2 regions of the Ktedonobacter sp. SOSP1-52 genome follow, and region 1 is predicted to be linked to the other one. Evidence: a T-box and tRNA genes for the amino acid it is inferred to sense, from the RefSeq annotation. Region 1 holds a T-box; the other holds one or more tRNA genes.
The links. A T-box is a leader RNA that pairs with one kind of tRNA and senses whether it is charged. The one in region 1 lies ahead of pheS (phenylalanine--tRNA ligase subunit alpha), so its partner is inferred to be a tRNA-Phe.
Positions count from the first base shown of each region.

Region 2: it encodes a tRNA-Phe, which carries the amino acid that the T-box ahead of pheS (phenylalanine--tRNA ligase subunit alpha) is inferred to sense. The anticodon was not compared.

Region 1 is NZ_BNJH01000002.1:2,357,846-2,373,278, reverse strand. Features, by position in the region: gene pheS (phenylalanine--tRNA ligase subunit alpha) at 1-941, opposite strand, end outside; T-box leader at 985-1,303, opposite strand; gene JMJ16_RS25650 (ATP-binding cassette domain-containing protein) at 1,377-2,414, opposite strand; gene JMJ16_RS25645 (ABC transporter ATP-binding protein) at 2,702-3,580, shown strand; gene JMJ16_RS25640 (ABC transporter permease) at 3,604-4,728, shown strand; tRNA gene JMJ16_RS25635 (tRNA-Pro) at 4,951-5,024, shown strand; gene JMJ16_RS56120 (hypothetical protein) at 5,154-5,282, shown strand; gene JMJ16_RS25630 (class I SAM-dependent methyltransferase) at 5,428-6,492, opposite strand; gene JMJ16_RS25625 (UbiA family prenyltransferase) at 6,576-7,454, opposite strand; gene JMJ16_RS25620 (anti-sigma factor) at 7,657-8,241, opposite strand; gene JMJ16_RS25615 (RNA polymerase sigma factor) at 8,244-8,882, opposite strand; gene JMJ16_RS25610 (DUF6249 domain-containing protein) at 9,033-9,479, shown strand; rRNA gene JMJ16_RS25605 (16S ribosomal RNA) at 9,768-11,250, shown strand; tRNA gene JMJ16_RS25600 (tRNA-Ile) at 11,412-11,485, shown strand; tRNA gene JMJ16_RS25595 (tRNA-Ala) at 11,504-11,576, shown strand; rRNA gene rrf (5S ribosomal RNA) at 11,673-11,789, shown strand; tRNA gene JMJ16_RS25585 (tRNA-Ile) at 11,828-11,901, shown strand; gene JMJ16_RS25580 (type III pantothenate kinase) at 12,025-12,810, opposite strand; gene JMJ16_RS25575 (hypothetical protein) at 12,834-13,547, opposite strand; gene JMJ16_RS25570 (UvrD-helicase domain-containing protein) at 13,779-15,433, shown strand, end outside.
Region 2 is NZ_BNJH01000004.1:522,470-537,902, reverse strand. Features, by position in the region: gene JMJ16_RS37475 (LysM peptidoglycan-binding domain-containing protein) at 1-318, shown strand, start outside; gene JMJ16_RS37470 (GAF domain-containing sensor histidine kinase) at 838-3,513, shown strand; gene JMJ16_RS37465 (response regulator transcription factor) at 3,515-3,892, shown strand; gene JMJ16_RS37460 (hypothetical protein) at 3,924-5,645, shown strand; gene JMJ16_RS37455 (acyltransferase) at 5,614-7,119, opposite strand; gene JMJ16_RS37450 (hypothetical protein) at 7,274-9,163, opposite strand; gene JMJ16_RS37445 (hypothetical protein) at 9,673-10,212, opposite strand; gene JMJ16_RS57515 (CPCC family cysteine-rich protein) at 10,243-10,479, opposite strand; tRNA gene JMJ16_RS37435 (tRNA-Phe) at 11,169-11,241, opposite strand; gene JMJ16_RS37430 (ribonuclease J) at 11,686-13,347, shown strand; gene JMJ16_RS37425 (hypothetical protein) at 13,497-14,924, shown strand; gene JMJ16_RS37420 (DNA translocase FtsK) at 15,062-15,433, shown strand, end outside.

The DNA.
Region 1 (15,433 bases):
CCGCGATATTTCGCGGGATCATAGCCAACCTCACGCAGCACCTTTGGATGCACCATGCCGGAACCAAGGATCTCCAGCCAGCCGGTATATTTACAGACGCGGCAGCCCGTGCCATTGCAGGAGGCGCAGCTAATGTCGACCTCGGCGCTGGGCTCGGTGAAGGGGAAGTAGCTGCCACGGAAGCGCAGATGCCGCTCAGGGCCGAACATCTCATGCGCGAAGCGCTCAAGGACACCCTTCAGATCGGCCATGGTGCAGTGCTCATCGATCAGCAGACCCTCGATCTGATGGAACATGGCCTCGTGCGAGACATCAATATTCTCGTTGCGGTAGACCTTACCGGGTACGAGGACGCGCACGGGTGGCTGTTGCTGCTTCATTGTGCGAATCTGCATCGGCGAGGTCTGGGTACGCAGCAGAATCTCGCCGGGCGAGACCCAGAAGGTATCCTGCATATCGCGGGCCGGGTGATCCTCAGGGACGTTAAGTGCCTGGAAATTATAATAATCGGTCTCGATCTCCGGACCCTGTACGATCTGGAAGCCCATCTTCATGAAGATAGCGCTCACGTCCTGGATGGTACGCGAGAGGGGATGCATATGTCCAGCGGGCAGTGTGCGCCCGGGGAGTGTCACATCAATGCGCTCCTGCTCCAGCGTTTGCAGCATCTCGCGCTGTTTGAGCTCTTCGCGCTTGGCCTTTAATTCCTGCTCAAGGGTCGACTTGACGGCATTGATCTTCTGCCCAACCACGGGGCGCTCCTCTTTCGAGAGCTTGGGCATCACGGCAGAGAGATTTTTAAGTTCGCCGCGGTTGCGACCCAGGTAGCGAGTATCCCACTCATCAAGCTGGGCAGAGGTGGTAATGCTCGCCAGTTCTGCGATGGCCTGCTCACGTAACTGTTCCAGTTGTGTGAGTAAGTCCTCAAGTTGTCCAATCATAGCGGTAAAGTTCCTCCAAAAAAACAAAAAACCGACATTCGTCAACAGGGACGAAGTTGTCGGCAAAATTCTGCACGTTCGCGCTAGAATAGCAAGCTCCGCGGTACCACCCGTTTTGAATTATGGTCGCCAGGTACAACACCTGGAGGGTAATTGTGCGCTACCATAAATCCACTCGGTTTGTCCTGTAACGGGGACCGCCGGGGCTATCTACTTACGCCTGCCAGGTTATGAAGGCAGAGTTTCAACAGCCAGCTCTGGGGTGAACTTCGGTGCAGGTCTTCTGCGAAAGGGCTTCCAGTCGGTGACCCCTTCTCCCTGTGCATACTCGCTACACGTACTCTCCCCATCATCGCCTTTTTTACACTTTTCAACTCATGTAATAGTGTACCAGATTTAGGCTGGAAAGTCTAGACTTTTGCATCGTCTAATGACCTAATAGCCCAGCAGTGCCTGCAACTCCTTCTCACTCTGTTTACTAAGAGGAATCATCGTCTCTTGTGCGTCATTCAATAGGAGGGTATAGCTATTGCGCGTAAATTGGATGACGGCTTTGATATGTTGCAGGTTGACAAGATAGGCGCGATGAGCCTTGAAGAAGCCGCGCCCCAGGAGGCGTTGCTCCAACTCTTGCAGCGTCAGATTGGTTGTGGCCTCCTCGCTAGCCGTGCGCAGATAAATCTTGCCATCGCGGCTGGTGGCGTAGAGAATCTCGCCGGGATCAAAGAGGATAACACGGTCCTCCTTGCGTGCCGGGACCTTGTAGGGGACAAGACGCTCTGGAACAGCTGAGCCTTCCTCGGCAACCTCTGAGGATGCAGTGGGCGCGGGCGCCTCATTGCGGCGACAGTCAATAACGCGTCCGCCTCCTAACTCCACAATATGCGTGCAGAACTTGCCCGCCCAGGAGAGATCCTCGCACGTCAGCAGGATGGCTGCACCCTCCTGGGCTTTCTGCTTCAGCAGGCGCGCGAAAAGATTTTGGGCCTCCAGGTCGGTACGCAGCGTTGGATGGTCGAGGAGCAGAAAGCCCGGATTTCCCATAAGCAAACGCGCGAATGCCACGCGGCGCCGGGCTGAGGGCGTGAGTTTGGCGACGCTTTTGCGCGCCTGGTCGCTCAGTTCAACTTGGGCCAGCACGTGCTCAATGCTCTCTTTGGGGAGATGGTGCAGGTTGCGGTACAGGTTCAAATTATCGTAGACCGAGAGACGCTCATAGAGCAGATCCTCCTCAAAGAAGACGGCGATATGCTGGCGTATCTGGGAATTGCGGTAGATATCTACTCCCTCCAGTTCCACGCGGCCCCCGCTGGGGGGAAGCACGCCAGCCAGTGTGCGTAAGAGCAGCGTTTTACCACTGCCAACGGGACCCGCAACAGCATAGATATCTCCCCCTTCAATTTGAAGATCTTCGATATCGAGCGCATGATGGTTATCTAACATCTTGTGCAGACGGTGTACACGTATGAGCATCGTCTCTTCCCTCGCCAGGTGCTTGCTATGAGGTCTCTAACGGTTGGAGCGGAATAGCGCCGCAGCTATTGTAGCACAGCCGTTTGCTTCACCCAACCGTTTCTCTGCTCCACTCAGCGTTTTTGTCGCTCATTCAGGGGCAGAATTGCTCCTGTTAGCGGCAAATATACTCCACTGGACCAGAATTTATAGCACGAGTATTTTTGCCATGTTACAGTTTGGACAGATCAAGTTCGCGAGGCGAACACGAGAACATGCAAGCCTTGAAGAGTGAGAGATAGAAGATTATGGATACAAGGGATATCATGATAGAGGCGTGTGAGCTGAGCCGTATATTTGGCAAGAAGCTCGCCGTGGATGGTGTGAGCTTAAGTGCGCGCCGGGGCGAGATCTTTGGTCTATTAGGGCCTAATGGCGCAGGCAAAACCACGACCATACGTATATTGACGGGTCAGATTGAGCCGAGCGGTGGCGAGGCACGTGTGGCAGGCTATGATGTTGTGCGCCAGCGTCGCGAACTGAAGCAGGTTATAGGTGTCGTCTTTGAGGAGCAGAATCTCTACGAACGCCTTTCGGCACGCCTGAATCTGGAGGTCTCCTGCTGGCTGTATGGCCTTCCCAAAACGCGTGTCGACGAGGTCCTGGACCTGGTCAGGCTACGCGACCGGGCCAAAGACCCCGTACGTACCTTTTCTAACGGTATGAAGCAGCGGGTGATGATCGCGCGGGCCTTGCTGCATCGTCCACGCGTCCTCTTTCTGGACGAGCCAAGTCGTGGACTGGACCCCATCGCGGCACGCGAGGTACGCCAGGCGGTGCGCGAACTCTGCCAGGAGGGGATGACAATCCTCCTGACGACACACCTGATGGAGGAGGCCGACCAGCTCTGTCACCGCGTGGCTTTTATCAATAACGGGCATATCGTGGCCAATGATACACCTCGTAACCTGAAACTGGCGCACGGTGAACCCACGCTAACGGTCACCCTGTCTCAAACAGGCCAGGATGAACAATCGCTTCAAGAGCAGGAGCTATCGCTTACTAATCCAGCCGATCAGGCACAACTGGAGACATGGATGCGCGAGGGACTCGTGCGCGCCATCCACTCCAATGAAGCCTCGCTGGAAGATGTTTTTATCCAGATCGCTGGCGTACGCCCGGCCTAAGACTCAAGCAAGTGGTGATAAATATGAATCTGCGTTCAACACTGGCTATCGCGCGCAAAGACGCGCTTGACATAATCCTCAATAAAACAACACTTTTTGCCTTGCTCACGCCGCTCTTTATCGCGTTGCTCTATGCCCTGTTTCTAGTGGTGTTTGGCCAGCATAATACAGAGATCCTGGTTTATAACCCCGGTAACTCGCAGGTGGAGCGAGCCGTCAGTAGCTACTTCGATAAAGCCAAAGTCACACATGTCAACTCCTCGCAGGAGGTGACAGCGGCCTTTGGTCCAGATGGAAGTCACAAAGACTCACCGTATGCCGCCGGCCTCATCATTCCCAACAACTTTGAGCAGCAGATTGCGCAAGGTCAGAAGCCGGAAGTGACTCTCTACATGAATAACGACCAGGGAGCGGGAAGCCAGGAGCGAGGCGCGCTCGCCAGCATCATTACCGCCTATGTGACTACGCTTAAAGATCCCCATCCACTCGACCTGAAAATGGCCATGATCAATCCACCTAAATCAGAGATCGCCGTGGAGGATATATTACAATCCATGTTCGGCGCGCTTGGCTTGCTCATGTCGTTTATCACAGGCATCTCTGTTGTTTCTTCCCTGCTGGTGGAAGAAAAGGAGAAGAAGACACTGCGTATGCTCATGGTCTCACCAGCCACCTTTACGGATGTCATTATGGCGAAGCTCCTGGTGGGCCTGGGGTACCAGCTCCTGCTCTCCATCGTCGTTGCCTTGACGCTGCAAACGCTGACTGGCAATGTTCCCCTCCTGCTGGTTTTTATTCTCCTGGGCTCATGCCTGGCGCTCGCTTTCGGGCTCCTCGCGGGCTGCATCTTCCAGACCAATAATGCCGTGGGTGTCTTTAACGGTGTCGGCTCAATGTTCTTTTTTGTTCCCGGCTTCTTCGCGGGAGGGGTTATGGGCAGCCTGTTACAGGATACGCCCGCGACCCAGGTCATGAAATTTGTCCCCACATACTACCTGAGCGACGGCATCTTTAAAGCCCTGAACAATCAAGGCTGGAACGCCTCCATCCTTCTGGATGCTGGCATACTCCTGGGGAGTATTGCCGTCCTCTTCGCCCTCGCAGCCTGGCTCCTCCGCAGGCAGGCCAGCGTCGTCGCCCTAATCTAAGTAAGAGATTCTAGAGGGCCTACAAACCCGTCTCAGGTAATGTAGCTGATGACAGGCTGCCGGCGTTGCCGGCAGCCTGTCATCAGCTACATTACCCCTTTTGAGCGCCGCAGGCGCGAAAAGGCCATCCAGGAATCAACTTTGACGCTACCAGGAAAAAAACGCCAAAAGGGGTTGACGAACTACAAATCCTTCTGCTATAATTATGACGTTCCAAGAAAACGGGGTGTAGCGCAGCCCGGTAGCGCACTTCAATGGGGTTGAAGTGGTCGGAGGTTCAAATCCTCTCACCCCGACTAAGGTAAAGAAGAGGAGTCCTTTTGATAAAGGGCTCCTCTTCTTTTGTTATGTTAGCCTCTAAAAAGCTCTAGTTAAATGGTTGAGGGCACATATTCAACCACATCATGACTAAGGAGGCGGGTATCATGACGGAGAAGGACGTAAAAAGCAAAAAGAACAGCCGAAAACCGAAACCTGCAATGCCAGTCAAAAAAGCCATTGAGATTTCTATGAAGCAGTTTGCCAAAGAACTTGAATACCTCAAAGATCGTTAATACTAAGGTAAAGACGAGGAGCCAGCTAACAAGCTGGCTCCTCGTCTTTTGTTATTTAATACATCTCTTTGTCTCTTAAATCTGAAATACCTTGTAAATGTAACAACAGTGTAGCAACGCGCTATTTTGTCTTTCTTCTCAAGGTTTACTGCTTCACTGCTGTAATCAGGGAGGCGCCCGGGGTGAGCAGGCGGTAGCTGCGTACCTGGTGCATGCCAGCCTCCTCTAGCCAGGCTTTGACGGTCGCGAAGGGGTAGCAGGTGCCGCCGCAGGTGGTCATGGTCAGAGCCATGAATTGCACCATGAGCGAGGCCAGGCGGGAGCCATGGGTCTGGTCGGTGACCTGGTCGACGAAGACGAGCATCCCTCCAGGACGCAGGGTCTGAACTACCTTGCGCAAAATAGCCTGGTTGAGGTCGGGTTGGAGCAGGTGCGCGATATGGAAGTAGAGCGCGACATCAAAGGGCTCGGCAAAGAGCGTTGAGAAGTCATCCTTGACGATATCCCCACAGACAAAGTGCATGCGCTCCTCCAGGTGCATGTGCTTGGCGGTACGCTCACCCGCCTCCAGTCCTGGCTTGATATCGAGGATGGTAGCCTGAAGGTCAGGATATTTTCGGCAGAAGAGCGCGCTATAGGCGGCGTGGGAGCCTCCCACATCCAGGAGTCGTGTCGAGTCCTGGGGAAGTCGTATATGGCGGATGATCTCGCTGCCAAGGGCCGTGGCAAGCGAGGCCAGTCCTGCGTAGTGGCGCGCTAGCATGGCCTTCATCTCGGGCGAACTGGCGTCTTCCTCGTAGGGCATACGCATGGCCTGACTATTGGTGTGGATGACTTCATCGATATGTTCCCAGATATTGACGATATCGGGGCTGTGCACCACGTAGGGGGCGATACTGACGGGCGAGTCACTGGTGAGCCAGCGCTGGCTCATCCGGCTATTAGCATAGAGACCTCGGCGCTCACGCAGGTAGCCCGCCGAGACCAGGAGGTTGAGGAGCAGCTTGATTCCCTGGGGGTGGCAGTGCAGACTCTCGGCCAACTCTTCGGCACTCTGCCGTCTCTGGCTCAGGCTATCAAAGAGACCCAGCTCGCAGGCAGTTACCAGCATCTTGGCGATTCCAGGCGCGAGCGGCGTATCAAAAAGCGGCGTGGGCAGAATGTTAAAGCGCGAGAGCAGCGCTTCCAGTGGGGTTAAACGCAACGGCATAAGATAATATCTCCTCACCTGATAGAAGCTTTTAAGCTGAGCATTCAGCCTTGAGTCGCATGCAAGTTTTTTTGAGTTCTATTTTAAGCCAGCAGGGCCGCTACGATCCACCCTCCGCCGAGAAGCAGGCAGGTAAGTACGACCAGGTAGAAATAGCCCTTACGTGTTACACGTGGTTTGCCTGGTCCTGAATACAGGCTGAGTGCGAGAATGAGTAGACCTCCCACCAGCAGGATTGAGAGTAGTAAACCAGGAAGGGCGGGTACCAGGCCTGTATACCAGAGGAGGGCCATTAAACATCCTCCCAGCGCCAGTAGCAGCGGGCAGGTCCAGAACGTCCCGCGTAGCCCCAGGAAGACCGCCAGAGTACGCGCGTGACCGGCGGCATCCTCTTCCAGGTCCGGCAGTGAGTTTGCGAGGTTGAGGACGACGCCCAGCAGGGCTGCGATGGGAACTAGCCAGTAGAGTAGCGGTAGAAAGTGGCCCATCGCTACAAAGGCGTAGATGGGAATGAGAGGAATGGCCAGCGCGAAGACGATGCCACTGAAAGGTGTAGACTTTAAGCCCAGGTTATAAGCCTGCCCAAACGCCAGGTAGAGAAGCGAGATCAGGAGCGCTGGCATGTTGATTGGTAGCAGGAGCAGGAGCATCAGCAGCATGAGTCCTATACCAAAGGTCAGGGCCTCTCCAGGACGTACAAGACCCTGCACCAGGGGCTTGTTTTTCTTGCCCGCGGCATCCAGGTGGCGATCACAATAGTCATTGAGGACAGCGATTGAGCACTGCATAGCCGTATGGGCCGCGATCGCTAAGAGAATGAGTAGCCAGTTAAAGTGAGGCCACGCGGCCAGCAGAAGAAAAATGGTCACGGCAATGGCATGAAAGAGAACCGGCAGGGGATGACAGAGCTGTACAAGGCCCCGTGTGATGGCCAGGGGGCGGCGCTTTTTTACGATCTCCATGAAAATATCGACATCCTTTCATGCAAGTAGGGTGTATCGCTGGCATCGAAGCGTAGGCAGCACATGTTATCTATGGGTTATTAGGAAGAACGCCAGGGAAAACCGATATTGGTTGATAGGATGGTATGTGGATAAGCAAGATCGCTTCATGGCGTGTAGAAGGCGAGATCTCTGGGAGCAGAGCGCCAGGCTCCCAGAGGCGTTACCAGACGGGCAAGCGATCTTGGACAGCCTTAAACCAGATGGTGCGTACCTCATTCCCGGCGGCCATAAGTGTAATCCAGACTCCAAGAGCGGTACCGGCAATCCAAAAGATCAGCATCAATGTACTGCTGTTAATGCTTAATAACTGGTTCCAGGCGTTGACGAAGGCGTAGGAAAGTGCGTCATGCCCATTAGCAAGGGGAAGCAGGGCGCGTAGCGATGGTTGCCCCAGGAAAAAGCCAAGCGTGGCGACAGTAGCCAGGAACAGGACGGTGAGAAGCTCGGAGAGCGATATGCGCAAGGGGAAAAAGTTTGATTCAGAGCGCCGAAGCTCTTCCTGGCGTGCCTGTTCAACCTGTTGAACTGAACGCGCGACCCGGAACATAATATTCTGCGTCAGATTGGCGGGTTCAATGACCTGTTGCATTGAGTAGAATGACTGCTCGACCAGCTCGAGATAGCGTAAGTGTTCGCGGCACGCGGAACAAGACGAGAGGTGTGTTTCGAGCGGGCGCAACTTTGCCAATGGCAGGCGTTTATCAACGTACAGCTGGATATAAAATGCAGCTTTGGCACAGTGCATATTCAACCTCTCGTTCTCCAATCTTGTTCAAAGGCCTGTATACGTTCTTTCAACAGGCTGCGGGCGCGAAAGAGATGTGTTTTGATGGTGCCGATAGGCATGCGCAAAATGTCAGCCATCTCTTCGTAGGTCATATCCTGCAGATGACGTAGCACAAGTACGACCCGGTACTTGGCGGGTAGGGTTGCGAGATGCTCCTGCACGAGACTCTGGCGCGCGGCAGCCTCCAGTTGGGAACCGGTGGCATCTTCCTCACCAGCATGGTCGAGCAGATGCTCCTCCTCCATGGCTACCTGGAGCGCCTTGTCTCGCTTGCGCAGCTCAAGCTGCTTTAAGCAACAATTGTACGCGATACGGTAGAGCCAAGTGGAAAACCGCGCCTCGCCACGAAAGGAAGGGAGACCCTGCCAGGCGGCGAGAAAGGTTTCCTGCGTAATCTCATTTGCCTCTTCGTATTGTTGCAGCATACGATAGACGAGATTAAAGACCCGGCGTTGGTGGCGTTGTACCAGAATGGCGAAGGCATCCTGATCCCCTGCCTGGCTGGCTGTGACCAGGGCAGCATCATCCTGCTCAACCTGTTCTGGATAGGAAGAGGCCAGGTTTGGCAGGGGTATCCCTATGCTTTGTGGCGGTTGCAAGAAAATTTCACCCATAACAAAATTATTAGAGAACGAAGGCATCTAGAAAGTTTCAGCAAAATAGACGAAAATAGCAAACGAAACATCTAGCCTTCTTACGGTATCATATCATAACGAGCAGCTAACATAGGCTCAACTAAGGAGAAAGGCATGTCGGCAAACGTGATTTTAGTACTAGGTGGCTGGTTGATAGCCCTGGCCATTTTCTTCGCCTTCATTGTGCTCATCCGCTATTTGCAGCACAAGGAGCGGATGGCCATGATCTCGCACGGCTTGACCCCTGATAATATGTCGAATAGGCGTCGTAGCCGAGGCATTTTGCGCGCGGGACTCATCACGGCTATGATCGGGGTAACCTTGACCGCGGGTCTCTACCCAATCGGCTTCTTTCTGCCCCAGTTTTATAGCGCGCCTCTGCATCTGGGGCCCTGGCTTCTCCCGGGGTTGATTCCCTTCGGTGTGGGTCTGGCACTGGTAAGTAGTTACTATCTTGAGCCCGCAAGCGTGAGTACAGGTGAGGAGCGTTCTGAGCAAGAGAAGAACAAGGTCATCCAGCTTAATGCCAAGCTTGAACGCGAGTCAGGGGAGAAACGCTAGTCGTTTTCTGAACCGGGCGAAGCTCAGAAAGAAGCAATTTTTCAACAATTTTCCAAATCTATAAAAATACGAGAAAAAACTCTTGACAAGAGTGCGGAGCAGTGATATTATTCCACTTGCGCCGGACGGGACACCGAAAAGCGCACCGGATGCGAAAGCATCGAGCGTACTTTGAACAACTGAAGAGTGGTAAGGAAAACAAACAAGTACAAGTAACCTGTCAATGAGGATAAGCAAGTCATCCAAATAAGAACAGAAAATCTCCAGTGTGAGATTTTTATAAAAATTTGAATGGCGAGTTTGATCCTGGCTCAGGATAAACGCTGGCGGCGTGCCTAACACATGCAAGTCGAACGCTCTCTCGCAAGAGAGGGAGTGGCGGACGGGTGAGTAACACATGGGTACCTGCCCCGAGGTGAGGAATACCGGCGAGAAATCGCCGACAATACCGCATATGCTTCTCGCAAGAGAAACAAAGCTCGCAAGGGCGCCTTGGGATGGGCCTGTGGCCGATTAGCTTGTTGGTGAGGTAAGAGCTCACCAAGGCCACGATCGGTAGCTGGTCTGAGAGGATGGTCAGCCACACTGGGATTGAGAACGGCCCAGACTCCTACGGGGGGCAGCAGTGAGGAATTTTCGTCAATGGGGGCAACCCTGAACGAGCAACGCCGCGTGCAGGAGGACGCTTTTCGGAGTGTAAACTGCTTTTCTTGGGGACGAGAACGGACGGTACCCAAGGAACAAGCCCCGGCTAACTACGTGCCAGCAGCCGCGGTAATACGTAGGGGGCGAGCGTTGTCCGGAGTTACTGGGCGTAAAGCGCACGCAGGCGGTTTCGTACGTCTGGAGTGACAGTTCCCGGCTCAACTGGGAAAGGTCTTTGGAAACGGCGAGACTTGAGGGCTTCAGAGGGACACGGAATTCCGGGTGGAGTGGTGAAATGCGTAGAGATCCGGAGGAACACCAATGGCGAAGGCAGTGTCCTGGGAAGCATCTGACGCTCAGGTGCGAAAGCTAGGGGAGCGAACAGGATTAGATACCCTGGTAGTCCTAGCCGTAAACGATGACCACTAGGTGTGGGAGGTATCGACCCCTTCCGTGCCGTCGCAAACGCAATAAGTGGTCCGCCTGGGGAGTACGGTCGCAAGATTAAAACTCAAAGGAATTGACGGGGACCCGCACAAGCAGCGGAGCGTGTGGTTTAATTCGATGCAACGCGAAGAACCTTACCAAGTCTTGACATGCAGATGCACCAGCGGTAATGCGCTGTTCCTTCGGGACATTTGCACAGGTGCTGCATGGCTGTCGTCAGCTCGTGTCGTGAGATGTTGGGTTAAGTCCCGCAACGAGCGCAACCCCTACTGCCTATTACAACTTCTAGGCGGAACTGCCCGTAAGGGAGGAAGGCGGGGATGACGTCAAGTCAGCACGGCCCTTACGACTTGGGCGACACACACGCTACAATGGCCAGTAACAAAGGGATGCCAACCCGCGAGGGGGAGCCAAGCTCAAAAACCTGGTCTCAGTTCAGATTGCAGGCTGAAACTCGCCTGCATGAAGGTGGAGTTGCTAGTAACCGTAGGTCAGCACACTACGGTGAATACGTTCCCGGGTCTTGTACACACCGCCCGTCACACCACGAAAGTCGGCAACACCTGAAGCCGCCAGGCTAACTCCTTGTGAGAGGCAGGCGTCGAGGGTGGGGTCGGTGATTGGGGTGAAGTCGTAACAAGGTAGCTGTACCGGAAGGTGCGGCTGGATCACCTCCTTTCTAGGGAGCTGTGATTGCCCACTGTGGCAATCCATTCCCAGGTCGATCCCCCTGATTTATCAGGAGGAACCTGACGACTACTTATCTTCACCAGGCTACTGACTTGCTTGGCAAGCCTTACCACTCTTGAGTTGTTTGAACAACTTGATGCTTTTGTCCACGGGCTTTTAGCTCAGGTGGTTAGAGCGCAGTCCTGATAAGACTGAGGTCCCTGGTTCGAGTCCAGGAAGGCCCACTTCGCACCGAGATGTATGGGGATGTAGCTTAGCTGGTAGAGCGCTGCCTTTGCACGGCAGAGGTCAGGGGTTCGAGTCCCCTCATCTCCACTTAGATCTTATGCGGAAACCAACGCTGCTCTCGCAGCTAGCGCTTCGCGCTCAGGTTTCCTAATAGGAAGTAAATCCATTTGTACATGCAGGTGGAGTGGTGGTCATAGCGAAAGGGAAACACCCGTTCCCATCCCGAACACGGTAGTTAAGCCTTTCAGCCCTGACGATACTACGGGGGCAGCCCCGTGGGAAAATAGGACATCGCCTCTCCACCCGCCTGTATGGGTGGGTTTCATGGTTGCGATTACGGGCTTTTAGCTCAGGTGGTTAGAGCGCAGTCCTGATAAGACTGAGGTCCCTGGTTCGAGTCCAGGAAGGCCCATTTCCCTTTTAAGGTCCTGGTTTCATACCAGGGCTTTTTTGTTATTTCATGGTATGAATAGAACATGATGAGCGGGCGGGCGGGCAGAGCCAGCCCGCCCGCTCATCATGTTCTATTCATACACTAACTGCGTCGCAGGCGATTATAGGCCAGGCGCAGACCCTCCAGGGGTAAATATTGATTGATGTATTGAATCTCAGGAATAAGAGGCGCCATGAGTTGAGCCAGCCCACCATGTGCGATTACCCTGACCTCTCCCTGGTCGGTGACGCCAGGAATCTCCGCGCAGAGGCGCTTGATTAGTCCCTGCACCAATCCTACATGCCCGTAAATAATGCCCGATTGCATGTTCTCAATGGTGTTCTTGCCCAGGGCGCGTTGAGGTGGCGTCAGGTCGACGCGGAAGAGGCGCGAGGCCGCACTACTGAGCGCTTCTGCTGAGATCATCAAACCAGGGGCAATAGATCCTCCCAGGAAGTTGCCCTCCTGCGAGATGACATCAAAGGTGGTCGCGGTGCTAAAGGCAATAACCAGGGCGGGACCGCCATACAACTGATGCGCGGCGAGGGTTGTCATGATACGATCCGAACCAATCTCCCAGGGATTGTCGATATGGAAGGCAATGCCCAGGTCTAACTGGTGCGAGATGACGAAGGCTTCCTTATGGCAGTAGCGTAGCGCCAGCTCTTGAAAGACAGGTGTCAAGGGAGGGACTACGCTTGAGAAAATAAGATCGTGAATATCACTGAAGCGGTGCCCGGCATGTTGCAGCAGGTCGTTCAACACCATGGCATATTCGTCGGTAGTACGCTGGCGCGACGTTGAAACAACCCAGTGATGCTTCATCGTATCATTAAGATACAGGCCAAATTTGATATTGGTATTGCTGATATCAATTGCTAGTAACATGGAGAATCCGCTTTCTACCCGTGTTATTCGCCCTGGGAAATCGAGGAGGCCTGGTGCTGAGCTACGTTGGTATGTCTGCGCCCAGCGTACTCTTTCAGTATCTCACCAATCTCCTCCGGGTTACCATACGCCTCATCGCGTACGACGATGACCTGCTTGTCATTCTCTGTGTTGAGGAAGGCAAGCGATACTGGCGTGCGCGTGCGCTTGTTCTGCCACTGGCGACCACTCCTGGTGGCGCCGCGTCCCACGAAGAAGCCAGCGATATTTTCACCCATTGTGGGCAGCGTGCGCACCGTTACCTGCTCATCCTCGCTAATCGTACGACTGGCACTGCGCACGCCACGCGCGGTGATATGCTCAACGTTTTCCATCGGGACCTGGACGACTTTGTTACCCTCTTGCTTGACAAAATTTTCCGGGGTGAAGACAAAGATATGTTTGTCAGATGTAAGAAGACGCTTGATGTCGACCACCAGTGTCCAGAGGCTGCCCAGCCCGATAAAGAGGAACATTCCGAGCATAAGCAGAGTAAAGATAATCAGGATCGGACCACGCTGAAAGTTATCGGGAATGACGATAGGTAGCACGAGCGCGAATAGCCCCAGCCCTATAATAGTGCCAAAGGCCCAACCCGCAATACCCCACTGGAGCTTTTTACGAAGAATTGGAAAAACTGTCCAGTTGCTTGGATAGGCACCGGACCTGGCCTGCGCAAGAATTTCTTCTGCTTGCATGGCGTACTCCTTTAGTTTCGCTGTAAGGCTAGTTCTTATATTCGACACATTATATCAGAACGTATGATGTCATGCACAAGAAGATTAGCACCTGGGGTGGGCAGAGAGGCACTGGCATTCGCCCAGTGCTTCTCTGCCCACCCCAGACACTAATAATAGTAAATATGGTAAAATGAGAAGTGCGAATAAGCTACCCGTGGATGTTTGCGGTTGAAGGCGAGATGGAGAGCAATGGATCGCGAGATAGAGAGCTATTGGTTTATCTTTGCCGAAAGGGCGGCGCAACTGGCGCTTCACTCCTTTCGGAGAGAATATCCCTCCTGGACAGAGGACGAGACCCCTCTAGACGAGCTTGTACACTGGCTTGAGCTGAATGTAGAGACATTTAACCCCGTAGATTACCCGGATGGCACCTTTGGTTTTATGGACCCCGACGAGGAGGAAAACCTGATCTGGTTGTGCCGGGATATGCATGAGACGCTGCGTCGCTTTACATTGGCTCATGAACTGGGGCATGCCATCCTGCATTGCCAGGGGACTACGCGTATTCAGCAACTGGTCCAGGAGGTCGAGCAAGCACTACAAGAGAGCCAGGCGCCAGAGACCGAGCGCTATCAACAGACCCTGCTGTCTATTCCTACACCCGCTTTATCACTGCCAACACGTGCCGATCCCTGTCAGGAGCAGGACATGAACCTGCACTTGCTGGATCAGGATCATCTTCAGGAGACGCTGGGTCTCGGACTCACCTATGATCCCCGTAGCCAGCGGGAGTTGGCTGCGAATCTCTTTGCCGCCGAATTGCTGATGCCACGCGAGCGCGTACGCAGACTCTACCTGGAGGAACAGGTCGCGCCAGCCTCTCTGGCGGCCCGCTTCGGCGTCTCACAGGCCGCGATGCTCAATCGCCTGGCCGGCTTTCTGCAAGACGCCCTACTCAGTAAGCCGCTCCCACCCCAGGCCCCAAAGCCAGCGGCGCAGCCTGTCAGCACCACTAAGAAGCGCTATGATACCTACCAGCAAGCGGCCATTGAGGCACCGACGCCAGCCCTGATTGTCGCGGGGCCTGGAAGCGGAAAGACCAGTACGTTAATTGGGCGCATCGAATATATGGTGCATACGCTCCAGGTACCGCCAGCGCAGATTCTGGCTCTGACCTTCTCGCGCAAGGCCGCCCAGGAGATGGAGGAACGTTTAGCTCAGGTCTTGACCCGGCAGTTACCGAAAGTCAGCACCTTCCATGCCTTCTGTGCCGATCTCTTGCGTCGCTACGGCGAGTTAGTTGGTCTGCGCCCGGGCTTTACTCTGTTGGATGAGGCCGAGGGCTACTTCCTCTTGCGCCAGTTGTCGCACTCCATGCGCTTAAAACACTATGTCAAATTGAGTGCACCTACCTTTTATTTTCCCGATATGCTCAAAGCCATTTCCAGGGCGAAAGATGAACTGATAACGCCCGAGGAGTATACGCGCCTGGCGCAAACTATGTTTGAGCTGGCGCAGGGACAGGATGATACTGAGGTCCTTGAGCGCGCAGAGAAGGCCCTGGAGATTGCTCAGGTCTATACGCTTTACGAGCAGGCCCTGGGGCGGCGTGGCGACTGCGATTTTGGTGGCCTCTTGCTGCTGACGGTACGCCTGCTTCGTGAGCATCCAGAGGTGCTGGCGGAACAGCAGCAGGTGTATCAGTATGTCCTGGTTGATGAGTTTCAGGATATGAATAGAGCCAGTGGCGTCCTCTTACGTGTGCTGGCAGGCGAGGCCGGTCGCGTCTGGGTTGTGGGAGACGCGAATCAGGCCATCTATGGCTTTCGAGGCGCCTCACCCGCGAATATCAGCCAGTTTGCCCAGGACTTTCCCGGTGCGGTGATCCTACCACTCAGCCGTAA
Region 2 (15,433 bases), on a different contig from region 1:
TGCACATGGTGGGCGACTGAGCGCTATCATCAGCTTCATGGTATTTATGTGCCCTGGACCACCAACGCGAATGCCTACCAGTGGGTTGACCGCGCTCATCAGTTCGGCTGGCGCGTCTCCTATACCCCTGTAAAGGGTGCGGTTGTTGTCATGCAGCCTTATGTGCAGGGTGCGGGTAGCCTGGGCCACGTGGCCATCGTTGAGAGCATCAACGCCAATGGTACCATCACCGCCAGCAACATGAACTGGGGTGCCAACCCTTATTCGGTGGCCTACACCACCCTCACTCCTGGCGCGGGCATCGCCTTCGTCTACTAAATTAAATAGTTCTTGTAGAGACAGAGAAGCGGTAAGCTTTCAGCTTACCGCTTCTCTGTCTCTACAAGAACTTGACCGGATAGTCTGATGAGCATGTGAGAAAGCTCGCCTTCTTTTCGCACAATGCCTGCCTAAAGGGGGAGAACGGGTCAAGGCGCTCTGCCCTTTGCGGGAAGTGAGAGATCTCCCAAGCCGCTATTCGGTGAAAGAGGGAACGGGGTCAAGGGACAGCGCCCCTTGCGGGGTTTGGGGTGTCCTCAATGCCTTTTTTACCCCCTTTGCCGCCGCAGGCGGCAGAAAAAACTGCACATCGAATTCGTTAGATCAAGTATAGGATAATAGATAGAGGGGAGGGATATAGGTGTGATGATACGCTAATACTAATGGCGTTGAATCCACTAAGGTGGTATGATATGCTACGCAAAGACGGATAGTAGCGTTTATTTTGGTAGTATAGTCGCCATTTCCACACGAAAGACTAAACAGCTAGCGGTTTAGAGAGGAACCGAGGGGAAAGTAATGACTTCAGCCTCGACCTGGGGAAACTCCGAATTTCATAGTGAAACGACCTTTTCTGCATCCCTCATACGAAAACTGTTGCAGCAGATGATGGTGCAGTTTAATGCGCATGGAGCTTGCATGGCCCTGTATGACGAGAGCGAGAACCAGATGTGCATTACATGTCATATACGCGTGCGCAACGTCGCATCCCTGGCTTCGGGCCAGCTACTGGAGCCTGGTGTGGCCAATATGCGCGTTCCCAGACGGCGTGTGACGCTCCAGCTTCAGCGTGATGAATCCGAGGAGCTGCATCGGGGTGAGGAGTTTGATCTTCCCGAGGTAGAAGATGTTACGCCTCAACAGAGCGAGCTTTTTGCCGTAGGCGAGTGTTATACACGAGGGCAGGATGCCATTGGACGGGTGTGGCAGCGCAATGAAGCCTTCCTCATGACCCATGATGAGTACCTCTCGATCTTTCATCGCAGCTATGGTCATACTCCCCAGGTAGATGTAACGCCCAGCGCCTACCTTGTCGTGCCCGTACAGGAAGTGAACACTATTGAGCTTCCTGAGAGCCAGAATCCACAGCCGCAGACGCTGGGTATCATCGTGCTCTACCAGCTAGAACACACTGGCGGCGCAGTCTTTCAGGTACGCCAGCGCCATGAAGCGTTGCAATACGCTGAACGTGTAGCGTTGTATCTCCAGAATGACCGTTTGCAGCGCGCGCAGAGGCGGACTGGTGAGTACTTGCAGCGCTTGCAGGATATCAGTACCGCTTTCCCCACGAATGTTAAGCTTTATGATCTTATTGAAGATATTTATCGCTTTGCCTCGCGGATGGTAGATGTCTCGTCGCTCCAGTTGACTCTCTATGATCGCGATACCGTCTGCCTCTATGATGTCTTTGCCATTGAGAATGGACAGCGGTGCGAAGAACTGCTGACAAATCCTACGGTCTCGACCAAAGAGGCGCGCCCCATATGGTGGGATGTCGCCCAGGTACAGAAGGAGAGCCTGCAATTCTCGCCCGCGCAAGAGCCAGCCTTGGTTGAGCGTTATGGCGAGCTCTTGCGGGGAGCCTGGGGCGATCAGAGCCAGGCCGAATCTTTCGTCTTTCTCCCGATGAAGATGTTTAATCGCGTTACGGGTTCTTTAAGTCTGGCGAGTCCCCGGACGGGCGCCTACCCTTCGCAGGAAGTTCAGGTTCTGGAGACCATGATCCAGATCGTGACCGTGAGCATCGAGAATGCCAAGCTCTATGAGCGGGATCGTCACCTCTTGCGAGATGCCAAGCAGCGCGAGGCACAGCTGGCCGCCATTAATAGTACCTTGCAGACCATTACCTCGGTGCTGGATATCAACGAACTCTTGAATGGCTTTGTGGAGAAGGTCGCGAGCCTGGTCGATGTCGAGTTATGCGTCTTCTTCCAGCTCTCACCCACGCATGAAGAGCTGGTCGCCGAGGCTATGTATGGCCGCCCGAGTGTCAGTCTGCTTGACGATGGAAGTGGGCGGCCCGCCATTGAGCCGCCGCACAATAAGGAAGAGCATGAGGCCCTGACACGTATGATCCGCCTCCCCTTCCGGGAGACCTTTCTGGAGCCGCAGATACGCGATGAGGCTTTCTTCTATCTCAACTCAGAGCGTATTGAAGAACTGGCCCAGCATAGTAACGAAGGGGGCATCTTTTTCCTGCACGCCATCCCGGCGCAACAGCTCCTGATGATCCCCATGTTCTACCAGGAGGACTTTATCGGCTTACTCTCAGTCTCGTTGCCCAAAGAGGGACGAACCTTTAAGCCGAAAGATGTTGGAATGTTGCTAGCGATCTGTGCTCAGGCCGCGAGTGCCATTCGCAATGCCCAGTTGTTCTCTGAGCGCGAAGAGGCCTATGCCGAGCTACAGCGCATGGATAAGCTGAAGGACGAATTTCTGGTCACCGCCTCGCATGAGTTACGTACCCCGATGAGCGCTATCATTGGGTATTCCAGCCTGCTCAAGCGTCAGAGTTCACGCATTGGCCCTTCGGATATTCTGCGCTTCGCGACTAAGATCAGTACCGCCGCGCAGCAATTGCATGATCTGGTTGAGAATATGACCGAGGCGGCGAAGATGGGCGCTGTCGATAAGAAGCTCGAGCTGAAACCCGAGGTGGTACAGGTGCGCTCCGTGGCTGAGATGGCGGCGAGCACGCTGCTCTTGAGCATTGAACAACGCATTAAGCTCCCTATTGATGAGCGTCTGTGGGTCAGGGCCGATGCGGTCCATCTGCGCCAGGTAGTCCAAAATCTCCTAGATAATGCGTCAAAGTACTCGCCAGCGAAGAGTGAGATTGTCGTAACAGCGGAAGAAGATATTCTCTCACATGTCGCGGAGAAGCTTCCCGAGGGTTCAATTGACCATATGACCATTGTCGAGCAGGGGAACGCTTCCGTCATCGTCATCCAGGTGCGTGACCAGGGAGAAGGCATCTTGCCAGAAGATCAGCAGCGCATTTTTGATAAATTTGTGCGTGCGCCGCGCTCGTTGACAACCCCGGTGCGCGGTTCGGGCTTAGGCTTGTATATCTCCCGGCGCTATGTTGAGGCCATGGGGGGCAAGCTCTGGTTGGAGAGTAGTGGGCTCAATGAAGGTTCTGTTTTCGCTTTTTATCTACTACAGGTAGAGCCGCCAGCCGAAGCAGGAGAATAACATGCAGGTGCAGAAGAAGCCGCAGGAGATCCTGATTGTAGACGACGACCCTATTATTCGCGATATGATGGTGGATATTCTCAGTTTTGAAGGCTATCCTATTGTGATTGCGCGCAATGGGCGTGAGGCCCTGGAGAAGATGCTTCAGGGACATGCTTATCTCGTATTTCTTGATATGCTCATGCCCATTATGGATGGACGTGAGGTATGCCTGGAACTGGCGCGCCAGCCAGATATACGCATGCGTCACGCCATCGTCTTAATGTCCGCCCTGGACAATCTCTTAGATACCATTCCCTTGCAAGTGGACGCGACGATGCCCAAACCCTTCTCCGTTGATGATGTTTTGCGCATCGTTGAGCCATTTATGCGCACATAGTAGAGACATAAAGTTTTAAGGTGTTATTTGTATGAAGTTGCTAAAAAATAGGAAAATCGGCACTCACGAATTATTGTTTGTGGGATTGCTGGTGCTGGCATTTGTGATACGCCTGGGTTTAATCAGTCAGGGATGGCCGGCGACAAATAGCGATGAAGGTACGATTGGTTTGATGGGCTTGCACATCGCGTTTAACGGTGAGCATCCCACTTTTTATTATGGTCAGTATTATATGGGACCACACCAGGCCTATGTTGCCGCCTTACTCTTTCGCCTCTTTGGTTCCTCGCTTTTTATGCTGCGTTTCGGTCTGCTGCTGATTTTTACCCTCTTTCTGCTTAGTACCTACTTACTGACACGCCTCATCTATAGCAAGGGCTGGGCGCTGTTCTGCCTGTTTCTCCTGGGAACTGGCTCGTCATTTGTAATGGCACGGGAATTATCGGCTATCGGTGGCTATACAGAGACGCTGCTCTTTGGCTCACTCCTCTTCTTGCTGGCGAGCTGGCTCGTTATTTCTTATCGTCCATATCAACGCTTGCGTGAGTGTCGTTGGCGTATTGTCGTCTACCTGGCATGGGGATTAATCGCGGGCACAGGCCTCTGGGATGATATGCTTGGTGCTCCCTTCGTCTTGATGACGGGCTTGCTCCTCATGGTCTTCTGCTGGCGCGAGCTGCTGCAATTGATTACGCCCCTGGCTGCGCTCATTGGTTTGCTGGTAGGGGCATTCCCCATGCTCTACTACAACCTGCACGCTGCCCCTGGCGAGGACTCGCTCTCTGTGCTCAATGACTTGCGTAACAGCGGTGGAATGACGACGCATCTAAAAATCCTGGCGCTCAAACATGCTATCGATATCAGCGTCCCTATGATGACGGGTGAGCCTTTCTGCCAGGCCAATGAACTGGCCTTGCTGGGACCAACCACCTCGTATTCGCAAAGCTGTAACCTGATTCGTGAAACCTGGGGCTATAGCTATATGCTGCTCCTGGGGATTGCGATTCTTCTGGCGCTCTGGGGCCTGTGGGGAGCCTGGAGAGAATGGCGTGGTAATCGCCAGGTCGAGCTAGAAGCGGCTACGCTGGAATCTACACACTGGCTACGCCGCCAGGCCATTCACCTGGCATTGCTCATCAGCGCGGTTCTTACTTTTTACCTCTATGCCTTTAGTTATGCCCCCGTTGGTTGGCCAGGTATTCATGCCCGCTATCTGATCGGTTTTCTGGTGGCGACTCCCGCCATCTTCTGGCCTCTCTGGCAGGGTTTTATCTCTGTTCAGGCACGGTTACGTATGCTGGTGCAGGTCCGGCGCGTTGTCTGTGGCGCCCTGCTGGCACTGGTTGGCGCCCTACTAGTTGTGGGGTCCGTGAAGGCCTATACGGAGGTGCCAAGGATTAGCGCGAATAATGCTCGCGACATGGCCCTCATCGATACGCTGTTGAGTCATCATGTTACCCACTTCTATAGTGACTACTGGACATGCAACAAAATTATGCTTTTGAGCAATGAGCGTGTCATCTGCTCAGTGGTGAATGGGCAACTCCAGGATAGCCATAATCGTTATCATCACTATTATGACATAGTAAGTGCGGATCGCAAGGCAGCCTATGTCTTCCCCATTTATAGTGATTATGTAGTGAAAAGCGACAATCAATATACTCTCCCCATCGTCGATGAGTATGCGCCAAGGAGAGGTTTTACCTATCAAATTCTCGTCGCTAATGGATATGTGCTGGACCTGGCTCACTAAGCCCAGGCGAATGGGTGTCTTCGACTGTAACTGTGGATGACATAGTAGCAGGTGGTTCCTCTTGATGAGGAGCCGCCTGCTTTTTTGTGGCCTTTGTCAGGCGAGCGCCAAACTGAATAAAGGGGCGCTCAACGGCGACGAAGAGCAGGAAGACCAGGGGAATAATAAAGATGGCGAACCAGCCCCAGTAGACAGCGTAGCGCAACAAGGCTGGCCACTCGGGATGCCGAGCCACAAAGCTAGTGGGAAGGCGCACCAGATTCAAGTGCCACATATAGAGGCCATACGAAAGCAGGCCAAGCCAGCGGAGCGGCGTCCACTCAAAGGGACGTTTTAGCCAGCTTCGACCAAAGAGAATCGCCAGAATGAGCAGGCCATAGCCAATGCCATATCCCAGTTCAGCATAGGTCGCGTAATTCGCTGGTGTGAACACAGATTGCGTGAAGAATGGAAAGGCCTGGGGCGCTGATTGCGCAAATTTCCAGGCGAACATCGCTAACTGCCACAGGAGCGCGAACACGAAAAGCACAGGGCTCAAGCAGCTCAGCCAGCTTGCTAATATACTGGAAGAGTGGGCCCCCCCCTTTCCAGGCATGCTTTGAGTGTAGATATAGAGCGTACTTACCAGCATGCCCATGGCGAAATCCTCCATAAATTTGCCATGGAGTCCAGCCACAGGTGCGCCAAAACCAAAGAAGAGAAAAAGGTTAATCAACCAGCTCGTGAGGCGCGTGGTGGCGAGCTGTGGATTGGCAACCAGGTAGATGCCCAGCCAGCGTGAAAAGACGCCCCAGGCAGCCAGTACAAACAGACTACCTATGATCCATCCCAGGCGGATACGGGGATTGCTTGAGCGCTGTGAGCAGCGCTCTACCAGAAAGGCAATCCCTAGCGCGATGAAGGGCAAGGCCAGGTAGAATTGCCATTCCACCGCCAATGTCCAGAAGGGACCATTGATCTGCTTATAGGCATCGGCCGAGGAGTCAATAAAGAGAAACAGAAAAGATAGCAGGCCCTGCCAATGATGGATGCTAAGATAATCCGGGCGAAAGAGCAGGATCATCAAGAGCAGCGAGACATAGTAAGCGGGCAGGATACGGAAGATACGCCGCAGGTAGAAGCGCTTCCATGAGGGGCGGGGTTTGCGCCAGAGAATGGCACTTGCGAAGGGCATAAAGAGCAGAAAACCTGAGAGGACAAAGAAGAGATTGACCCCTGTATCTCCCGCGAAAGCCACAGCCGAAAAGAGGGGATTGAATTGCGAAGCTGTCCATAAAGGCACATCTCGCGTCGTAATCAATGAGAGATGGAAGGCCACGACAATCAAACAGGCAATGGCGCGTACCCCGTCCAGCGCGGCAATGGTATTCTGCTTATGGTCGGCCTGTTTCCCCTCTAGAAGATAACTGATATACGGAAAAATACGTTTCCAGAATGGTATCGTACGTGATTCTAACTCTTTCTGTGCCTGCATCGAAAATCCTCTACGATTGTTGTACTTCTGACCCTGGTCGCTCTATGTACAAACGGACAAAGAATAGCAAACGCAACTACCATAGGACCAAGTGTGAAAGGAAGTGTAATGACCAGCTAGCAAAGCCAGCCCGCCATTGCACTTCCTTTCACACTTACACCTCTTCTAGCTGGGCGGGGACGGCTGGCGCGCCGGGCCAGCTAATGGGCAGGCCCTCAAGGCGCATGATCTTGAGCGCGTTAGACGTGGGGCAGGGACCCGTACGCAGGCAGTAATCAAAGCTCATTTTGCCTTTGATGACGTGCTCGCGGAAATGATAGTTGTAGATTTGCGGAAGTTCGTCAGAGAGTGCGACCAGTTCCAGGTCATGCGTCGAGATTGCTCCCAGGCAGTGCTGGCCCGCCAGGGCATAGATATAGGCGTGGCTGCCGATCAGTCGCTCGCGGTTATTGGTGCCTTTGAAAATCTCGTCAATCAAGAAGAAGAGCGGGTAGCGTGGCTGGCCCTGCAAGCGCGAGAGAATCTGGCGTAGGCGTCGCACCTCGGCGTAGAAGTATGAGTAGCCATCTGTCACCGAATCCACGACGCGGATACAGCAGCAGAGCTCAAAGAGCGTGGTACGCAGCGAGGCCGCATTGACTGGTCCACCCGCGTAGGCCAGACAGAGATTGAGTCCTACAGTACGCAGGAAGGTGCTTTTCCCCGCCATATTAGAGCCTGTAATCAGCATCACATCGCCCTGACGTGCGAAGCTGACATCATTGGTCACCTTGCCCTCTGGCTCTAGTAGCGGGTGCCCAAGTGCCGTACCCTGGAGCAAGGGCGCGTCTCCCCGCTTCTCCTGGGCGACTACCTCTGGCAGGGTGTATTCAGGGTTGAGATAAGCGAAATTTGCCAATGAGCAGAGCGCCTCCAGCTCAAACCAGGCCGAGAGCCACTGAGGCAGGTTAGTAATGGCGACTTGTTTGGAGAGGGCCAGCTGGTCCGCGATATAAGCGTCCCACGGCAGGATGGCATTCAGGAAGAGCGCCCCCACCTGGTCCTGTGAGAACGAGGCCATGCGTGCCAGGCGACGTAGGCGTGTCAGGAGGTGTGTAGGACCCTGGGCTTTCTCCTGCGCGAAGGGCGCGCATAGCTCTTGCAGGCGCGAACCCTCCTGATAGGGATAGTGCTCCAGGTAGCCAAAGATATCCCCCAATTGCGCGAAGCTCTGGCTGATAAAAGAGGCGTCCGCGAAGAGAGCCAGGCGGTCGCGCATAGTAAAGAGCGACCAGGACACACTTACCAGCAGCGAGACCAGAGGGACCATCACGGGAAGTATTCCCAGCGCGTAGAGCAGGAGCGATGCGAGTAGGATCACCGTCAAGACGCAGGGGACGAGTAACTTATAGCGTGGCGGACGCGGCGCGTCATCCTGGGCCAGCCAGAGCAGGATGCGTTTGGCATCAAAGAGTTCGCTCATGTAGCGCGTTGTGTAGAGCGAGTGAAAGGCCAGCTTGTGGCGAAAGCGCGTCTGTGTGGTCAGTTCGCGCACCAGGGCCTGGCGCTGCTGAATGGTCTCCAGGTCTGGCTCGCGCTGCAAAAGCCACTTGCGCAGATGCAGCGAACCCTCATGAGAGAAAGCTGTATTAAGCAACTGGTGCAGCGAATACTCGCCCGAGATATCCAGGTCGTTCTCAAAGGGATGATCTGATTGCTCGCTCCTGGCTGGCACAGCGGGAATATGCTCCCAGTCCAGCGTAGCGCGGGCCACCTGCGTCTCATAGAACTGTACCAGGTTTTTTAGTTTGAGCGCGCTATCGCTGTAGGCCACCTGTTGCTTGCGAGAATAGTAGAAGTACGCTATGGCGCCCAGGATGGCTAGCACACCCAGCGGGCGAAAGATCGCGAGCAGCACGAAGCTAATCACAAAGCCAAGCAACAGCGCCATGACCTGCTGCCAGGCGAAGTAGTTTGATTTTAGTTCACGTCTGGCGCGACGAGCTTCGAGGCGCTCAATCTGATGTTGAAGAAGGGCGAGGCGTTCTGTTCTGGTCGTTTTCACGCTAAAGTCCTTGCTCAGAAAAATACTGGATTTGTATGTAAAAGATTGGTCTTTGGTTGCTGCCCAACGCAGCGTCGGGTCTTATCGCACGTCTGCTTTATAAAGTTGGCAAACAATAACTCTACCTGACATAGCATAGCAGAAACACGTGCCCACTTTCAATTTTTTCTATATGCGCATTTTAACTTGAAAAAAAGCGCTTTTATTTATAAATAGTGGACATATAATCATTTTAAAGTTATCATCTATTGTTATTCCTTCGTATTGTCTTTGTAGAAATTACGACCTGCAATTACAGCCTCGTCAAGTTAAAGAACCCCTGTACACATTGTTTTTCAAGCTCCTGATAGGCAGTGTGGTTGATGTGTTGGGAGGAGAAAAAACTATGACCTCTGAAAACCCCTTCGAGCGCTCCTTTATGTCATTTACGTCGGTCAATCAGTTTCATGTGCCGAAGGAGCAGCGGGGCCGCTGGGCCATCTCCAACCTGCTCTCATGATTTTATTCCCTTATTGTTCTGCCCACGCATTGACTACCCAGGTTTCAGTTTTGCTATAGGTCAGGAGTGATGTTTCCCAACCTTCCAGTACCAGGGCCAGGGGGCGTATGGCTAGCACAGGATCAGGATGATGGCGTTTGCTTTCCCATTTCACGTGAGCCGCGACCATACTGGCAACAAACGCCAGTATTTTTTCTTGCCCTGGTCGAACCCGACGAATAACCAGAAGCTCGCCCACAAAGTTGCTATTAGGCGCTAGTGGTGTTGAGTTATTGATGTATGCACGGGTAAACATCCAGTCTTCCGGGGCATCCCAGTTTACTTTGTGCCCTTCACGAAATTCAGAGAGGATGGGCTCATCATAACCATATTCGCGCACAAAGGCGTTGGCCATATCCCATTCACCCTGCCACGTGTGCGCGTCGACTTCTGTGATACCACTCTGAGTCATGCCCAATATAACAGCAATGGTGCTTGTTGGCATCTTAATAGGGCAGGTAAAGAGCCATTGGTTAGGCAGAGGGTTATGTGTATCGCGCCTCTTCTTCATAGGTATTCTCTTGTATCAAGCTATGAAAGCTTACTCTTCTTCTGGAAGTGGAGGACGAGTAAATTTGAAAGCTTCTTCTTTGCAAGCGCCAATCTTCCAGAAATTATCTCGCGCCTCCGTCAAACTTAGCCAATTGGGTCCACCAAAAATCATGTCTGCTCCATGATCATCTTGTCCATCATCTTCCCAAAAGCAGACAGGGCAAATATCATAGCCTCCCCTGCTATCCAGTGTTTTATAGTAGCAACATGGGCATCTATATTGCACTCCCTCTCTTCTGGGAGCGAAAATCAGACTATATCCTTTCCCCCGTGTCGCGAACAAAGCATAGCTCTTGTATTTCTTTGTTTCTTTGCTTGATGCGTTCTTGTTCTCTGCGTAATTCTGTCAATGTCTGCTCCCGGGGCGCAGGATAAGTGACTGTGCCCCTAATTTTTTTGTAAACTTACTTTTGTGGTATAAGATCCTTTGGTTCGGAGGCATACCAGGCTGTATAGCCGCAGTTGATACAAGTAAGAGCGGACAGAGGCGTGTTTATGGCTTGATCTGCGGACCATTTGCCGTTTTTAGAATTTTGTACCATTGGAAACACACGAAAAGGATATGAGTGAAAACCATACTCGATGGCCGTTGGAATACGTTGGCCCCCACACTCAGGACAGGGGCGTATCATGAATTGCTGCATACGTGGCTTGACTCCTTTATCTTAATAACTCTCTCTAGCTAAACGTATCAAGTAGAGAAAAGTGAAGCCCGTTTGTGTTGTTAGCCTTCCTATCTATCTGGTTGGTGGAGCAACGACGAAATAAAGGGGCGGATCGGCATAAATAGGCGCATAAACCGGCATGGGTAGTGGTTGGGGATGCTGGTTGCTGTCAGTTTTGCTGTCACGAGCATATGAGAACAAAGAAGAGGCCCGCGTGCAAGCTCTTGCACGCGGGCCTCTTCTTTAAGAGTGCCAAGGGCCGGGATCGAACCGGCGACACCAGCATTTTCAGTGCTGTGCTCTACCGACTGAGCTACCTTGGCGCAGGACATAATATAGCATGTCTCTTGCGAACCGTCAAGCCCCTTTGGCGACTTTTTTTGGCGGCGCGCAAAAATTGGTTCGCTTGCGGTGGAGCGCGCCTCCCTTTGCGGATGATGACACGTATATCTGCCCTTTTGGGTTGCCTGGGGATGCTTTTACCTCTTTCGTTTGTTATAGTAAGTAGAGAAAAGCTATAGATTTGCCGATAGTGAAACATAACATCATTTTATGGTTGGGGGGCGATGTGGGGCGGCACGGTTCTAGGCCCTTACCCCTTGCTTGTGTTTTATGACCTGCTATGCTACACTGTCAAATGGAATAATATAACTTATTTTGCCTTTACCTCCTGTGGCGGATGCAGGAGTGAAGATATATACAACACAAAAGAGATACGTTTGTCACATCGTGATACACATATAGTTCATTAGGAGGTCCTTTATACATTGACGAAGGATAAAATTCGAGTGGTGCCCCTGGGTGGCTTGGGCGAGATTGGTAAGAACATGATGGTCATCGAGTATGGTGATGACATCCTGATCGTAGATGTGGGGGTGATGTTTCCAGATGACGAGATGTTTGGCGTGGATCTGGTGATCCCTGATACGAGCTATCTGGCTGATAAGAAGCACCGTATACGTGGAATACTCATTACGCACGGACATGAAGACCATGTTGGTAGCCTCCCCTACGTCTTGCCAATGCTTGACTTTCCCCCCATTTACGCGACCCGCCTGACGCAGGGGTTGATTCAGGTGAAGCTGAAAGAGCATAGGCTGCTTGAGAAGACGATCATTAACGTGATCTCCCCTGAGGATAAGCTGGAACTGGGAAGTTGTGGGATTGAGTTCTTCCGCGTCAACCATAGCATTCCCGATGCGATTGGCATTGTCATTCGCACGCCCATCGGTACTGTTGTGCATACGGGCGACTATAAGTTCGACTATACCCCCGTTGATGGCAAGCCCGCCGATCTTGGTAAATTGGGAGAACTGGGCAATCAGGGTGTGCTGCTCATGATGGGCGATAGCACGCGCGTTGAGTCTCCCGGTTATACGCCCTCCGAGCGCGTCATCAATGACTCGCTGGACAAGATTTTCGCCAATGCGCCTGGGCGCGTGATCGTGGCAACCTTTGCCTCGCTGATCTCGCGTGTGCAGCAGGTGGTGGATACGGCGGAGCGCTATGAGCGCTTTGTGGCCCTGGTTGGGCGCAGCATGGTCAACAATGTGCAGATGGCCATTGAGCTTGGCTACCTGCGTGTGCCGAAGGGTATGTTGATTCGCGCCGAGGACATCAATAAGTTCAATCCCGGGCAGGTGGTGATCATCTGTACAGGAAGCCAGGGTGAGCCAACATCGGCTCTGACACGTATCGCGAACGAGGATCATCGCTTGGTGCGCATTCAGGAAGCGGACACGGTCATTCTCTCCGCGACTCCGGTGCCGGGCAATGAGAAGATGGTGCATCGCACAATTAATAGCCTCTTCCGCCAGGGGGCCGAGGTCTTCTACCAGGGCCTCTCCAATGTGCATGTCTCCGGACACGCCGCGCAGGAAGAGTTGAAGCTGATGCTGAGTCTGCTGCGTCCGAAGTTCTTCCTCCCCGTTCACGGCGAGTATCGCCAGTTGATCCTGCACGCGAAGCTGGCCTATTCGCTGGGTACTCCTGAGGAGCACATCGTGGTTGCTGAGGATGGCGATATCATTGAGCTGACGCAGGAGCGCATCGAGATGGTTGGACATACCACCTCAGGGAATGTCTATGTTGATGGCTTGAGCGTGGGTGACGTGGGTCAGATTGTCTTGCGTGACCGCAAGGTGCTGTCGCAGGATGGTATCCTGATGGCGGTGCTCACCGTCGATAAGGAGACTGGTCAGCCTATCGCGGGCCCCGACATCGTGACGCGTGGCTTTGTCTACATGCGCGATGCCGAGGAGTTACTGACGAGCGCTCGCGAGCGTGTGATTGACTCTCTCAGTGGCCTGAACGGCCATAGCTCCGACTGGTCCTTTGTGAAGGACAAGATCAAGAGCACGTTGAGCGAATATCTCTATGAGAAGACGCGCCGCCGTCCCATGATCTTGCCGGTCGTCATGGAAGTTTAAAAAACGCACATAAAAATGGGTCTAGGCATTCGCCCAGACCCATTTTTATGTGCGTTTTTGTGCACAGGCTTTGTACGGTTTGGCGCTGTTTTGCGTGTTATAGTAGTAAGTAGGAAAATAGCGCGGCGCGCAGTGAAAGGCAATGGGGCATGAAGCCGTACGAAGACGATGATGATATGGAGTTGGAGGTCGTCGACCTGGGCGATTTCGAGAATGATCCGGAAGATGTCTGGAAGAGTTCACTGCCATCGCGGGAGAAGACCGCCTCGCCGGAGTCGCGCGAGCCTCTTCCACTGTGGCGGAGGCGGCGCGTGCAAGTGCCTTTTGTAACGGCGGTCTTCTGTGTGGGGCTGGTGGCGTTGCTCCTGACCAGCGGAAGCTGGTCCTGGTTCGCTAGCAAATTCGTGCCTCAGCCACCCATCACTTCCGCAAATACCCTGGATATGGGTGAGTCATGCATCAATGATGCCGAACTGGCCCCCAATAAAGAGGTGATCGCGGTCATGGAGCGTGATTATTGTTATCTGCCCTCGCTCTCTCGTATCGAGGGGCGCACTGGTAATGCCAGACTCAAACTCTTTGACGCACACTCGAAGCGTCTCCTGGGCCAGTTTGCCCTCGCTAACGCGATTCTCGATATCGTTCATAAGCAGCAATTGAGGACGGAGGATGTGAGCGATATCTACTACCTTACTGTGAGCTGGTCACCTGATAGCAAGAAGGTGATTTGCGCCTTCCAACTGGCTCTGACACCCAGGAACTCGATGTTTGTAGGGACGCTCAGGACGCTGGCGGGCCTGTATGTGCTCGATCTGCCGAAACAAACGCATATCTACCTCGCCACTGACGAGTCCAGTGCCGCATCTCCTTCGAGCTTTATGGAACTGGGCCTGGTCTGGGATGTGCTGAAGGGCATCCAGGTTCCGCAAGCTGAGCGCGTGCTGGAGACCAGCGCCAATACTGGCTTACAATGGGATAGGCAAGGGCACCTGGTACATCCGCCAGCAGGTACGCTCTCTGGTATAGATGTGGGAAGTGTGCATAGTGGAGAGCCCTTTACTTTCTGGCAGCCTGGAAAGGTCCAGGTCTTGGATACGACGCCGGAGAGGCAGTATGTCTGGAATGCCTCCTGCGTGAGCTGGTCGAGTGATGGGCGCTACATGGCTATCCTCTACTGGCAAGCGCGTATAAGCCTACCCGGGCAAGCGCCCTTAGCGCCGGATGTGTTGAAGGGAGCCTCACTGGATCAATTGCCGGTCCTGCCGGTGCATGATAAAGCTCTCGAGATGCTTCTGCGTTCCCAATCTAAAGGTCTGGAGACGAAGACGTTTGCCTGGCGGTCCGATGGCCAGGTGCTGGCAGTGTATGATCATCAAGGAGAGCGTCTCTCGCTCTATAATGCCAATACGGGCGCGCTCTGGCGTGTGTATGGTGTCTCCGTGAGTGATCATAACGATGAGGCGGCGGACCTGATCGCCTCCAGCGTGCTGCAATGGACCCCCGATGGCAAGACACTCTTCCTGGCCCTGCGCACCGGTTCCATGCAGCTCTGGCAGGGAAGTGTCCTTCCCGCCTGATGAGGTTGTGGTGCTGCATGCAGCACCACAACCTCATCAGGCGGGAAAAACTCCTGTTCTGCTACTTGCTTCTTTTGAACATCTGCGCTATCATAACGGGTGTCTCCGACGTTATGCACTCAGGAGGGAACCTCATTATGGCTGGTAGTAGCTCGAAAAAAGAGGCGAAGAGCCAGGTAAGCGGCACTTCGCGCGTGAGTAGCGCCGCGGGCGCGGTTGGTTCGCAAAGCGTACAGAAGGCTCAAATGGAGCAGCGCACGAACCTTCCCTCTTCGCGCCAGGGGCAGACTCCGCGTACGCGTGCCAGCGCTTCGTCTTCGCCTTCACGTTCGGGTCGTGGAGCATCCGTGTCGGGGGCGCGCAAGAAGGGCGCGGCCTCTAGTCGTCCGGGCGCGTCTCCTCGCTCTGCCGCTCCCCCTCCTGCCACTAGCGATACGCGCTTTCTTCAGTGGGCGCAGCAGAAATGGGCCTCGTTGGAGGCACACCAGCGCCAGCGGGTATTTAGTAGT